Regions from separate parts of the Priestia sp. BR_2 genome, predicted to be linked through region 3. Evidence: predicted binding sites of a transcription regulator. Region 3 holds the regulator's gene; each other region holds the start of a gene.

Region 1 (4,273 bases), on a different contig from region 3:
AACAGGAACAGGACAAGACCATAGCAGACGGGAAACCAGAGCGTGGATAGCATGATGTTCTCCTTTTTGTAAAATAAGGTGGGAGCGCAGTTTCCAGCAAAGCCGAAAGTCATCGGTCATCGCAAGAAAACGATCTCTTCACGCGGTCGGGTAACTGTGAAAGCACGTCGGTCGACGTTTTTCTTAATTACGTATATGACCCTTGGCGGACATGCATGCCTAATTGCAATAAACCAGGGGATAACTTTAAGGAGTGAAATACAGTGCCATCGGTTATTTTGGAGCGCAGTCGAAAAAAGAGACTGGAGCAGGGGCACCCCTGGGTGTATAAAAGCGAGATTGCTTCTGTCGAGGGCGAGCCCGAGCCGGGCGATATCGTATCGGTGTTCAATCACCAAGGCCGTTTTCTCGCCTCCGGGTATTACAATCCGTTATCACAAATCACCGTGCGCACCGTTTCGTATGAACCGGTCGAGGCGATGGACAAGGCTTTTTTCGCGGCCAGATTCCAGGAATGCCTGAAACACCGGGAGCGGTTTATCGGAGGCGAGAATGCTTACCGGCTGGTATACGGCGAGGCTGATTTCCTGCCGGGGCTGATCGTGGACCGTTTTGCCGACGTGCTGGTCGTGCAGCTACTGACGCTGGGCATGGACCGATGCCGTGCGGACATCGTGGAGGCGCTTGTCGAAGTGGTACAGCCGAAAGGAATTTACGAGCGCAGCGACGTTTCCATCCGGGAACTGGAAGGGCTGGAACAGCGCAAGGGAACTCTTTACGGGGAGTGTCCCCGCCACGTCGTCGTGACGGAGAACGGCTTGAAGATCAAAGTGGATATCGAAGAGGGCCAGAAGACCGGATATTTCTTTGATCAGCGGGAGAACCGGGCATCCATCAAACCATTAATGACCGGTTGGGGAAGCCGGAGCGGGATTACGCTACAGGCCGTGGAGCGGGAAGGTGAGACGAAGACCCTGCCGGTGAACAAAAGCGGAAAAGAAGTTACGTTCCCGTATTGGGACGGCGCAACGGTGTTGGAATGCTTTTCGCATACGGGCAGCTTCACGCTGCATGCATGCAAGTACGGCGCCAAGAAAGTCACCTGCCTCGACATATCGGAGCATGCCATCGAAAGTGCCAAAGAGAACGCGGAATTGAACGGATTCCAGGATCGCGTGGAATTTGTGGTGGATGACGCCTTCCAATATTTGCGCAGCCAGGTAAAGGGTTTGGAAGAGCGCGAGCTGCGTGCCCAAGGGGATCAGAAAGTGGATACCTCGAAACCGTTGACCGCGGGCGGGGGGCGATCCTGGGACGTGGTCATTCTGGACCCGCCGGCGTTTGCCAAAACCAGGTCGGCCGTCAAGGGGGCTTGCCGCGGGTACAAGGACATCAACCTCCACGGCATGAAGCTGGTCAACGAGGGCGGATATCTGGTTACGGCAAGCTGCTCGTACCATATGCGGCCGGATTTGTTCCTGGAGACGATCCAGGATGCGGCGAAGGATGCCGGCAAAATTCTGAGATTGGTGGAATGGCGTGCGGCCGGCAAGGACCATCCGCAAATTCTTGGGGTCGACGAGGGACATTATTTGAAATTCGCCGTCTTTGAAGTGCGCAGCAAATCAAAACTGTAGACACCCCAGTTTGGCGGTTCATGTAAAGGATCTTGCTATGGTGGATAACCACGATGGCAGGGTCCTTTTTCATATGTCCGAAATCGTTGGGAATGGGAATGAAATCCAAACGTATGTTCCACCAATCAGGACTTATGTTATACTAGTAATCAGCATCTTTTTTGATAGAGTCGAACCATCACGCAAGATTTGACATACATTTTTGATCTTGAACTACTAGATTCAAAGGGCATGATTTCACCGGATCAGCAGCTGGTTTTGAAGGTGAATGAGTCTCTTTCGGCAAGATGTAAAGGAGGCATAGCATGGGCGTTCAATTTGTTATCGGCAGGTCGGGCAGCGGCAAGAGCACGTCGATCCGCCAAGAGATGATCGAACGGTTGGAGCATAATCCCAAGGGGGATCCGATGATCCTGATCGTTCCGGAGCAAGGGTCCTATGAAGCGGAGCACGCGCTCGTCAATGCGGGAGGCATTCGCGGCATGATGCGCGCGCAGGTGCTAAGCTTCCGCCGTCTGGCTTACCGCGTCATGCAGGAAACCGGCGGAGCCGCTAAAGTGGCGATCAGCGAGGAAGGCAAGCGGATGCTGCTGTATAAAATTCTGCGGAGGCGCAAGGAAGAGCTCCACATGTTCGGCGCCTCGGGAGAGCAGCATGGCTTTGTCGGCAAGCTGAGCGAGCTGTACACGGAAATGAAGCGCTATTGCATTGACGCCTCATGCGTGGAGGAGCAGCTGGGACAGATGGTATCGGGCTCCGGGAATTCACCGATGCTGCGGCGGAAGCTGGAGGACATCGTAACGGTCTTTCGCGATTTCGAGCTTGAAATTTCACGGTTTTACATGGATGAGGAAGACACGCTGGCCTCATTGGCTGAGGGTGTGGCCGAATCGGAATATATCAAGCGTGCCGACATCTGGATCGACGGCTTCCACGGCTTTACGCCGCAGGAGTACCGGGTGCTGCGAGAGATCATCGCACACGCCAAGCGAGTGACGATCGCGCTGACGCTGGACAAGCCTTACAGGAACGGGACGGTTCCGCATGAGCTGGATCTCTTTCATCCTACTGCGGTGACGTACATAAAGCTCAAAGGGATTATCGATGAGATCGGGCTGGAGGCGGAGCACCGCATTCTTCATCCCGATGTTCTGCCGCGGTTTCAGGAATCTCCCATGCTTGCCCATCTTGAGCGCGGTTATGATCGGAAGAGACGCTGGGCGGAGCCGGATGAAGGCCCGGACACAGCGAGCAGTCCAAACCGCGGGAGGAAAGGTCTGCTTTTACACGCTGCCAGCCATCGCCGGGCCGAAATCGAAGGAGCTCTGCGCGAAATGCTGCGGCTGGCACAGGAGGAAGGGGCAAGATACCGCGAAATGGCTGTTTTTGTCCGGAATATGGGGGACTATGAGCATCTGATGGGTCCTTTGTTCAGGGAATACGGCGTTCCTTATTTTCTCGATCAGAAGCGGAGCGAGCTTCACCATCCGCTGGTCGAGTTCATTCGCTCTGCGCTTGATGTCATCGGTCGCCAGTGGCGTTATGAGGACGTATTCCGCTGCGTGAAGACGGATCTGCTGCTGCCGCTGGACGGTTCGCTTACCCGTGAGGACATGGACCGTCTGGAGAACCATGTGCTGGCCTCCGGAATCCAGGGCACGCGCTGGACGGACGGCCGTCCCTGGAAGGGAGTTCCAAGCCTTTCTTTAGAAGAGGGGGAAAGCGAGATCCGCAATCAGGACGGCATGGCGGCGATCGAGTACGCCAGGAAGGTGATAACGGAACCGCTGCATGCGTTCGAGAAGCGGATGAAAAAGGCTGCGAGCGCGATGGATCAGAGCACCGCGGTCTATCGGCTGCTGGAGGAGTGCGCTGTGCCCGAGAAGCTGGAGCTGTTAAGCCGGGCCGCACTGGATGCCGGGCGTCCTGAGGAAGCCCGGGAACATCGCCAGGTATGGGGTGCCGTGCTCGGCCTGCTCGACCAAATCGTCGAGATGATGGGCGCGGAGAAGCTAAGCACCGAATTGTTTACCGGCGTGCTGGGTACGGGACTTACGGAAATGAAAATGGCTCTTGTGCCTCCGTCTCTGGACCAGGTGCTCATCGGCAGCATGGACCGGACGCGGACGGGCGGGGTGAAATATGCATTCCTTCTCGGCATTAACGACGGCGTGCTCCCGGCCCAGTTCCAGGATGACGGCATCCTGACGGAGCCGGAACGGGCTCATCTTGAAGACCGCGGGCTGGAGCTTGCCCCGAGCATATCCCGAAGACTGCTGGATGAACGGTTTCTGATCTACAATGCGCTGACTTCGGCCAGCAAACAGCTGTGGGTCAGCTACCCTGCGGCGGATGATGAAGGCAAGCCGTTACTTCCATCCGAGGTGGTGCGGCATCTGAAGCTGATGTTCCAGCTGGAAGAGGAGCCTTTGTTTCCAAGGCCGCATGCCGGGCAATCGGCCCTTGAGCAGGAGGGTTATGCGGTCCGTCCAGACAAGACGCTTGCTTATTTAGCGGGCCGGCTTCGCGACTGGAGGAATGGGGAGGAGATCCCGGATTTGTGGTGGCATGTTTACAACTGGTATGCGGAGCAGCCGGGTTTGCGGCCCCGCCTTACGACCATGCTCTCCTCCTTG
Region 2 (4,273 bases), on a different contig from region 3:
TATCGCCATAAGGTGGATATTGGAATTGCTACTTTAACCGGTGCTCGGTTTATTGAGTCTAGAGATGGTGGGAGAATTGATCAATTTTTTCTTACGAAATATGGGGAAGAGGCTGCTGACTATCTTGGTGAGCTAATTGATAGCGATCCGTCTATCATGTTCGGAAGTATCATTGTAAATGCTGTTAGTAAAGAAGATGCGGAGGTATAAGATATGATAGCTAAAGTTGATAATTTATGGCCATTAGAAGGATTTGTAACCCAAAATAATGCTCAAGCAGGCATTAACGCTGGGTTCATAGGATTAGGACAGGGTGGCGGTAAGATCGTTGATGCATTAGCTAGTATTAAAAATCCAAAGAATGATCAGCAAGTATATCCATGCATAGCAATCAATTCTAATCTGGGTGACATGAAAAACCTGAAGAATATTGCTTCTCGGTTTAAATATCCTCTGGTTGGCTATGAGAAGGGTGTGGGGAAGGATCCACAAACTGGCCGCCAAGCCTTCTTAGAGAATGGTGAACGTATTTTTGATGCTATTGCTGAAGTAATGAATCAAGTAGATGTTATATTTGTCGTTGCTTCAATGGGGGGAGGGACCGGTACAGGTTCGATCAACGAGCTTACGGATGCCATTAGTAGATACCTTGGTAAGCCAGTTATTGCAATAACGACGCTGCCTCGTCCAAACGAAGTTGAAAGTCTGAATGCATATAACGCAATGGCAGAGCTTGTTCCTAAATTAGGAGAGATTGAAACAGATGATAATGGTCGGAGTTATAGATTGCTTGAATCACTAATAATCCTCGACAATGAAAAAATAGTGAATGATCACATCCAGGATCCTGAAGTCCAAGGGATAACCTGGGACTACTACAGTAACTATAAAGTAGCCAGCATCCTTCATGAATGGAGTGTATTGACTAGCCTGGAAAGTGACTATACTGTCGATGCAGCAGATTTATACAATCACATCTTATTGGCCGGTGGAGTTATCACTTTTGCTAAGAAGAAGATTGATCTGGATCAATTTAAAAATAAAGACGATCTGATCGCTGAGATCATCAGTACATATCGTGGTAAAAACGTATTGGCTAATGGGTTTGACTATGAGAATGATATGCGGAGCATGGCGCTCGTTGTTGTAATGCCACGCGAACGTGAATCAGAGCTGAACCAGGATACGTTGGAGATCATTCGTACTGAAATTAAGAAAGAACTGCCTCATATTAATTTTTATCCTGGATCGGCTACCTCTGGCAGTAAGCGACATGCCATCGTATATACAATGGCTAATATGGCTGGACTACCAGAAAGAGCAAAAAATCTACGCCAAGAAGCAGAGCAGCTTCAGCGTGAACGAGAAGCGAGAGAACGACAAGCTTCCGGATTTAATATGGGAGACAAGCTTGAATCACAGAACCGTATTGGAGGAAAGCGCGGACCAGTAGGTTCAAATCCATTCTCCAAACAAGTTGCTGCATCCTCTGAAGAAAGCTCAGCTAGGCCGGCAAACAACCCATTTAAGAATCCATTTAAAAAATAATACGTACCTTGTAGAAAAAGCAGATTTAATGATCTGCTTTTTCTTACATTGTGGTGTGAAATACTCCGTATTAAAAATACGGATAGGTTTGACGATATCTTAGGGTATACCGAGGGAGAGGAGAGTAACAATGACTCAATTAAATAGAAATAGAACAAACCTACAGTATCAACGGGAATTTTTCAGAGTTCCATATAGATCAGTGGTGTCCATATCTAAGGATGACGAGACGTATATTAATCATTCAATAATTGATTTGAGTGGGGGAGGAATTGCTTTTCTTGCCCATGATGAGCAGTTTGTTATCAAGGATCGTGTAAAAGGTATCCTCTATATAAACAGGCAGCCGATTACCTTTTACGCTAAGGTTGTGCGTGTTTCTGATGATGGTATCGTCTCAGCTAAATACATATTAATTAATGAACAACAAAGATGTAAAATAGTACAGGAATGTATGAGAGAACAGCTCAAGTATAGAAAATGATCGATGTACATTCGATGATGAAAGCATGATGTATAGTCTGAAACCAGCCGCCATAATAAATGGCGGTTTTTTTAATTACAGATGCGATATTTTAGGACCTTTTTTTGTACGCATAAGTTTAGATGATGGCTGAAATTTACATTGATAAAAGAACTAATGTTCGCATATAATACAAACGAATGTTCCTGTTGTGTTGAAGGAGGGGTATGGATTGAAGTCACGGCAGCGTGTTGTTATGTTGGTGGACTGCCAATCTTTTTACGCCAGTGTGGAAAAAGCCGAGCACCCGGAATATAAAAACCGTCCCTTGGTGGTTGCTGGTGATCCAGAAAGGCGCTCAGGCGTTGTTCTGGCTGCATGCCCTATAGCCAAATCCAAAGGTATTAAGACGGAGGATAGACTGGGTGAAGCTTATGCAAAGTGCCCTGAGCTTGTAGTGATACGGCCACGCATGCAAAGGTATATTGATGTGGCGATGCTCATCACAGACATTTACAAGCAGTATACAGACCTTGTCGAAACGTTCAGTATTGATGAACAGTTTTTGGATGTTACTGGGTCTATGCATCTCCATGCTAACGCTCCTGAGGAGCTGGCCCATCTGATCCAAACACATGTCATGGCTGCGACAGGGGTGTATATTCGCTTCGGGATAGCCGAGAACAAGATACTTGCAAAGACCGCTTGTGACAATTACGCCAAGAAAAATCCTTCCGGCATATACACTCTCACGAAAGAGATGCTACCTGAAACCCTATGGAAGCTTCCGGTTAGCGACATGTATATGGTGGGACGCCGGATGACACGCCACTTTAACGTAATGGGGTTGCCAACGATCGGAAGTATAGCTCAGACGTCTCTTGGAAAGCTCAAGCAGATGATGAGGCGCAAGTTTGGAAAAAACTCGGACATCCAGGCCGAGTTATACTGGCGGATCGCAAACGGCATCGATGACAGCCCCGTACGGCCGGGGACCCACCAGGTCGCCCCTAAATCCGTTGGTCACATGATGACCTTGCCGCGGGATTACAGCAAAATTGAGGAGATTAAGGTCGTGCTGTTAGAACTTACGGAGTTGGTCTGCCAACGCTGCAGGGCACTTGGTTTCATGGGTCATGTTGTATCGGTCGGTTGCATGGGGGCCGATTATGATCGCCCCACCGGATTCTCCAGGCAAATGAAGATGGAGGACCCATCCAACATTACCATGCAGGTATATCGTTGGGCCTGCAGGCTGCTGGAAGAGCATTGGGATGGACTACCGATCCGGCGCGTCGGAATTAGTTTGACCCAACTCGCTCCGGACAATGAATATCAGATGTCGCTGTTTGATACTGGTCGGGAGAGACAGATGGCACTCGAACGCACAACCGATGCGTTGAAAAAGAAATACGGGAATTCAATCGTGATTCGAGCTGTATCTATGACGGCAGCCGGTCAAGCACTTGATCGATCGGCTAAAATAGGAGGACATTATAAATGACAAAATTAGACGGCAACGGATTATGGGAGTCAAGCCGGATGATGCTTCCTGAACATAGAGAAACGATCATTCGCCGGCAGTTGGAAGAAGGCAGGAAAGATCGGCCAACGTTGGATCCGCAGGAGATAGAGTTGATTGAACAAGCTCTGGCCGAATCTTTCTATGAACACCGAACTCTTACCGTAAGGTTATTTGATGAATATGAAAATACGGAGCTAACGGGTATTGTGGTTTTAATCCATACTTTCAGACGAGAGATCAAATTATCTATAACAGAAGGTGACTGGCAATGGATTAAGGTCGATGAAATTACTTCAGTGAGCAGAAATTGAATAGAAACGCTTGTCGGCATAAAGCTGATAGGCGTTCTTTTTGTCTCTTTTTGCCTTACTTTGTCTCATTTTCACTCATATATTACAATGTACGATCTGATTAAAGAACCCTTGATTTATAAGGGCTCTTTTATATATGCGTCATTTTGTCTCTATTTGTCTCATGTTAATATGATTCATTTTGCGTCATTTTGCGTCATCTTATCTCTGTAATTATTCAGCATTATTTTGAGGCGTTTTTTTTCGAGAATGAAGGGACTGTCATGACCAGATTAAGGTCTTTAGCAACCTCAATATATCAGGGTATCGTCATTAATATAAAACAAAGTGGGTTTAGCTCTGATCCATTTTCAGTAGTACTGCAATTCGAAACATAAGAATCGTTTAAGGGAAAATACTTGAAATAGATAGAAGCCCTCAAATTCT
Region 3 (4,273 bases):
CAATCTTTCGCCCATGGCTTTGGTATCGTAAAGATTCATCATTCGTGAGAACACCCAGTTGCCTGCTTTTCCCTTGCCTTGGATCACGACGGAACCCGAAGCCAATTTGATCTTCTCGATATCCGATACGGCCAGACGGCGTTCCCGGTTGAACTTCATGGTCGACACGGAAGCCCGCTCAATCTTCAAATAAGGCTTGCGGAGAAATATCATGAGCGCCAACAGGATATACAAGCTGACGCCAACCCAATTCAATACATCATTGCTTCCGCCGGCTGCCTGTGAAGTTGCCGTTCCGAGAAGCGCATACAAACCGGCCAATGCAACAAGCACTAACGGAAGTACATACTTACGTCCCTTAAACACGTCATGCTTATCATTAATCGCAGACCCTTGATACGAGGTCAATCCCTGCTTTTTGCGCTGTTTGTTAAGTTGCGACATATTTTTGCTGACTTTTCTTTCCCATGAACGTGACATTTGGTTCCCCCTGAACTCATAATCAAAATGTTTATAAACCATATAAACTTGGGGTAACCGTAATCGATTATCCGAATGACCGGTACCCCAAGTATTATTATGCTATCCTTCGATCTGTTCGCGGATCCTCTGAATATATATCCTTGAACGGTTATCGACTAGTGCTTTAATCGCGGGCCGCCTTTTTGTTCGTTTTCATCAACCCATTCAATCGATTCCAGCTGTTGTCTAAAGTTACTGCGAATATTGTTAAGGTATATTTCCCGAAGCTCGGCCCGTTCTTTGAGCTCCTCCTCGGTCAACCCTTCATTCTTCTTCTTTCTTGCTAATACATTGATGCGTTCTACCAAAGTATCGATGTCCATGACTTCTCCTCCAATTTCGATATCATGTATAACTTAAACATGTGAAAAAGAGCTTGTCAAGGCAACTGAGCCCTTGCAAACTCTTCTAAGAACAAATAGGAACATATGATGCGCATAAACGAATACCGTCTATGGGGAGGTAATCTATAGTTATCTATTGTAAACGCGCTATTACGCGTAAATGATTCAATCTGACAAGCAGAATATGATGTGTAATTAAACAGGAAGTAACCAGTAGTATGTGATGATTATATGGAGTATGAATGCCAATTGGTTAGAAGCAACGTCAAATCACCAAACCGGCAATGACAGCACTTCCCCAGCCTGTATGTCCGGACCCTTCAATCCGTTCATTCTTCGTATGCTATCCAGATATACGCGTGTATCCATATCCGCAGGTTTGTGAAGGGAAGCAATTCGCCACAAGCTATCGCCATATTGAACGATCACCTGCTTCTCTCCAGTCGGCTTCTCTGTCCCACCGGCAAAAACGGAATATGCACCTGTCCAAAAGATGGCCACAATTAGCAGGGTGAACAACAGTTTATTCAAAGGGATCGAAGCTATCTTCGATTTCAAGTAAATGCCCAAAGTCTTCGATGATTGTTCTGTTACCACCGGAACGTTCTCATAAATGCTGCGGTATGTACTGTATTTCAACATGGAATCATCATCTCCCAAACAAGTGTTCTCTTATGGATTCATCTTAACACGAACACTTGTTTGATTCAATACCCAAAAGAACATTTGTTCTATTTTTATTTTAGAACTTATGTTTGTACGAACGGTAGTTCTATGTTATAATTTTCCCAAACGTTACTAAATGGGGTTGATACGGCATGTCGAAAATTTCCAGCCGCCAGCTGGCGATCTTAGAGTTTATCCGCAACGAAGTTCGTAGCAAGGGTTACCCGCCTTCTGTCCGGGAAATCGGCGAGGCTGTCGGACTAGCTTCCAGTTCTACGGTCCATGGTCATCTGGACCGTTTGGAGAAGAAAGGCCTGATCCGCCGTGACCCTACGAAACCAAGAGCGATCGAGCTGCTTGGCCAAGAAGAATCCGAGAGCGCGAATCTGTTTACGCACACCATTGCCAGAGTGCCTGTCGTCGGGAAAGTCACAGCAGGCGTGCCGATTACGGCCATGGAGAACATTGAAGACTATTTCCCGCTCCCGCAGCATTACGTGGGCGACGATAAGGTGTTCATGTTGTCCGTAGTCGGCGACAGTATGATTGAAGCCGGCATTCACAGCGGTGACTACGTCATCGTTCGCCAGCAGCAAACCGCGGACAATGGTGACATTGTCGTAGCAATGACAGAAGAAGATGAAGCAACCGTGAAGACCTTCTATAAGGAGAAGGATCATGTACGATTGCAGCCGGAGAATCCTACCTATGAGCCGCTGCGCTTGAACCATGTTACGATTCTCGGGAAAGTGATCGGTCTCTTCAGGGACGTACACTAATTCCGTAGAATTATGAATAAGAGGTTACCTTCCTTATTTGGATGGTAACCTCTTCGCTTTTTGTATATAGACAATGGAAGATAATCCTGACTAGTTTGCCAACACCATTACGCCTTGCTTAAGATCCAGTCGATACATCCGCTTAGGTTTATATTCCGGCGAACCTTCGCCTCCCGGTCCCTCCGTAGACTGCAGAACAAGCTTATTCTCCTTCACCTCGGGAGTCGTACCTGGTCTATAATACGAAAAGTAGGATACCAAGGACTCATCCTGAAATCGAAGCTGCACGGCATTACCCGTTTCATGCTCTACGGCGAACGAATAGATTTGTATGCCATGACAGTCCCTATATTGCGGTGCGAGTATAAATACATCGGCATCTTGAAACGGCAGGCGAATCATATCAACCGGAGCAGATGTCGGTTGAATAAATGTAAGCCCCTCCAGCGTAGTGACTTCATTTGTAACTTGGTTAGTGCTATACTGCACGCTGTAGTTTCCGGTAAACGACCGATCCGTTTCGATACCGAAGCAGCTCGGTGCACCCAATGTCGTTATTTTTTCCTGTCCAACTGCAATAACGTTTAACCGTCCTTCATCCGTTACGCCTTGTGCCCGGATTGTCTCCTCCTTAGTAGGGGGCATAGTCCCTGCTTTCTGTTGTTCGTCCCCGCCATAAGGCAATTGAAAGGCAATTAAAATAATCAGAAGCATGCACCCGCCAGCCAATCCAACTTGTAAGTACTTTCGACGTTCAGGTTTGCTGTCGGTGAAAATCACGGACCTATGCACGTTTTTTTTCATTTCGGACGTGAACTTTTCATTTGAAAAAGGAGCTTTTTTAGCACGGTTGTACCAGTCTGGTTTATCCTCACTCATCGTTCTTCTCCTTCATTAGTTTTTGTACTTTTTTCCTGGCCCGATGCAATCTGGATTTTACAGTGCCTATCGCAATATGAAGCAGCTTCGCAATCTCATGCATCGGCATTTCATAGTATAGGTCCAGGACCAATACTTCCCTAAGCTTGCTCGGCAAAGTCATAATCATTGCCCATATTTCATCCGTATACTGCTCGTCCCAATATTCCGCTTCTGCTGACCGGCTTGACGAACTGGCGGTAAGCTTGTCTTTAAGGATGACTTTCCGAAAGAAAAAAGCCTGTTTGTACCGAAACGCCGTATGTCGCGTGATCGTAAGCAGCCACGTTTTCAGCGTCGCCTGACCGCGAAAGGTATGTATGCCGTAATAAGCCTTAATAAAGGCTTCTTGTGCAATATCGTCTGCCAAGGCATGCTGTTTGGTCAAAAAATACGCATAATTCCACACATCGTTTCCATATTCATTCATGATTTTATCCAGCGTCTGGCTGTCCATGACCGTCATCTGCTTTAAGTATTCGAGCTCCAACCGATTCACCTCATCTAATTAGAGTCATGGAAGCGAGCAAAGGTTCCTTTTTTCGTAAAATAAAAAAGAATCTCCCGTAGGTAAGGGAAGATTCTTTATGGACTAATATTAGTGCGTGACTGAACTGATTCTGTAAAAGAATTATTTATATGTACCTGTCAGGAATATAGTGTCATCTCCTATTATATCTTTCTGAAATTTCACATTTACTTCAATTTGATTTGCATCTTCAATATCAATAACGATATGCTGTCCAATATCTTTAGGCGACAGCATAAGTTCTTTTATCTTTGTCTTGCCATTATATATCGTTACTGAGATATCATTACGGATATTAATCGGTAACAATGAAAGATCTAGTACTTTATATTTTCCTTTTGGTTCAAGAATGATCGTTTTTTCAGAATTATTAATTTCTCTCATTACGATACCTGAGCCGTAATCTTTTCCATTATGTTCGGTGTACTGCTTATCACTTGTGGTAAAGGAAGTGCTATTAATTTTGATTCCTTCTTTGGTTATAATTGTTGTATCTGGTTTTTCTCCGATAATAA

The links. Region 3 encodes LexA, which represses DNA repair genes until DNA is damaged. Its sites were predicted from a motif close to CGAACATATGTTCG; they were not measured.
Region 1: addB (helicase-exonuclease AddAB subunit AddB) is a predicted target of LexA. The motif match lies at 1,744-1,757, and genes of this name have one in related genera.
Region 2: RB298_RS04820 (DNA polymerase IV) is a predicted target of LexA. The motif match lies at 2,182-2,195, and genes of this name have one in related genera.

What each region holds. Positions count from the first base shown of each region.
Region 1 covers NZ_JAVFHM010000338.1:168,464-172,736, reverse strand. Annotated here, with positions in the region: gene RB298_RS30000 (Na/Pi cotransporter family protein) at 1-53, opposite strand, end outside; gene RB298_RS29995 (class I SAM-dependent rRNA methyltransferase) at 264-1,637, shown strand; gene addB (helicase-exonuclease AddAB subunit AddB) at 1,943-4,273, shown strand, end outside.
Region 2 covers NZ_JAVFHM010000128.1:40,077-44,349, forward strand. Annotated here, with positions in the region: gene RB298_RS04805 (hypothetical protein) at 1-210, shown strand, start outside; gene RB298_RS04810 (tubulin-like doman-containing protein) at 214-1,548, shown strand; gene RB298_RS04815 (PilZ domain-containing protein) at 1,679-2,032, shown strand; gene RB298_RS04820 (DNA polymerase IV) at 2,244-3,515, shown strand; gene RB298_RS04825 (YolD-like family protein) at 3,512-3,847, shown strand.
Region 3 covers NZ_JAVFHM010000185.1:45,463-49,735, reverse strand. Annotated here, with positions in the region: gene RB298_RS09610 (hypothetical protein) at 1-480, opposite strand, end outside; gene RB298_RS09605 (DUF896 domain-containing protein) at 639-845, opposite strand; gene RB298_RS09600 (LysM peptidoglycan-binding domain-containing protein) at 1,137-1,508, opposite strand; gene lexA (transcriptional repressor LexA) at 1,685-2,311, shown strand; gene RB298_RS09590 (hypothetical protein) at 2,402-3,190, opposite strand; gene RB298_RS09585 (RNA polymerase sigma factor) at 3,183-3,728, opposite strand; gene RB298_RS09580 (stalk domain-containing protein) at 3,861-4,273, opposite strand, start outside.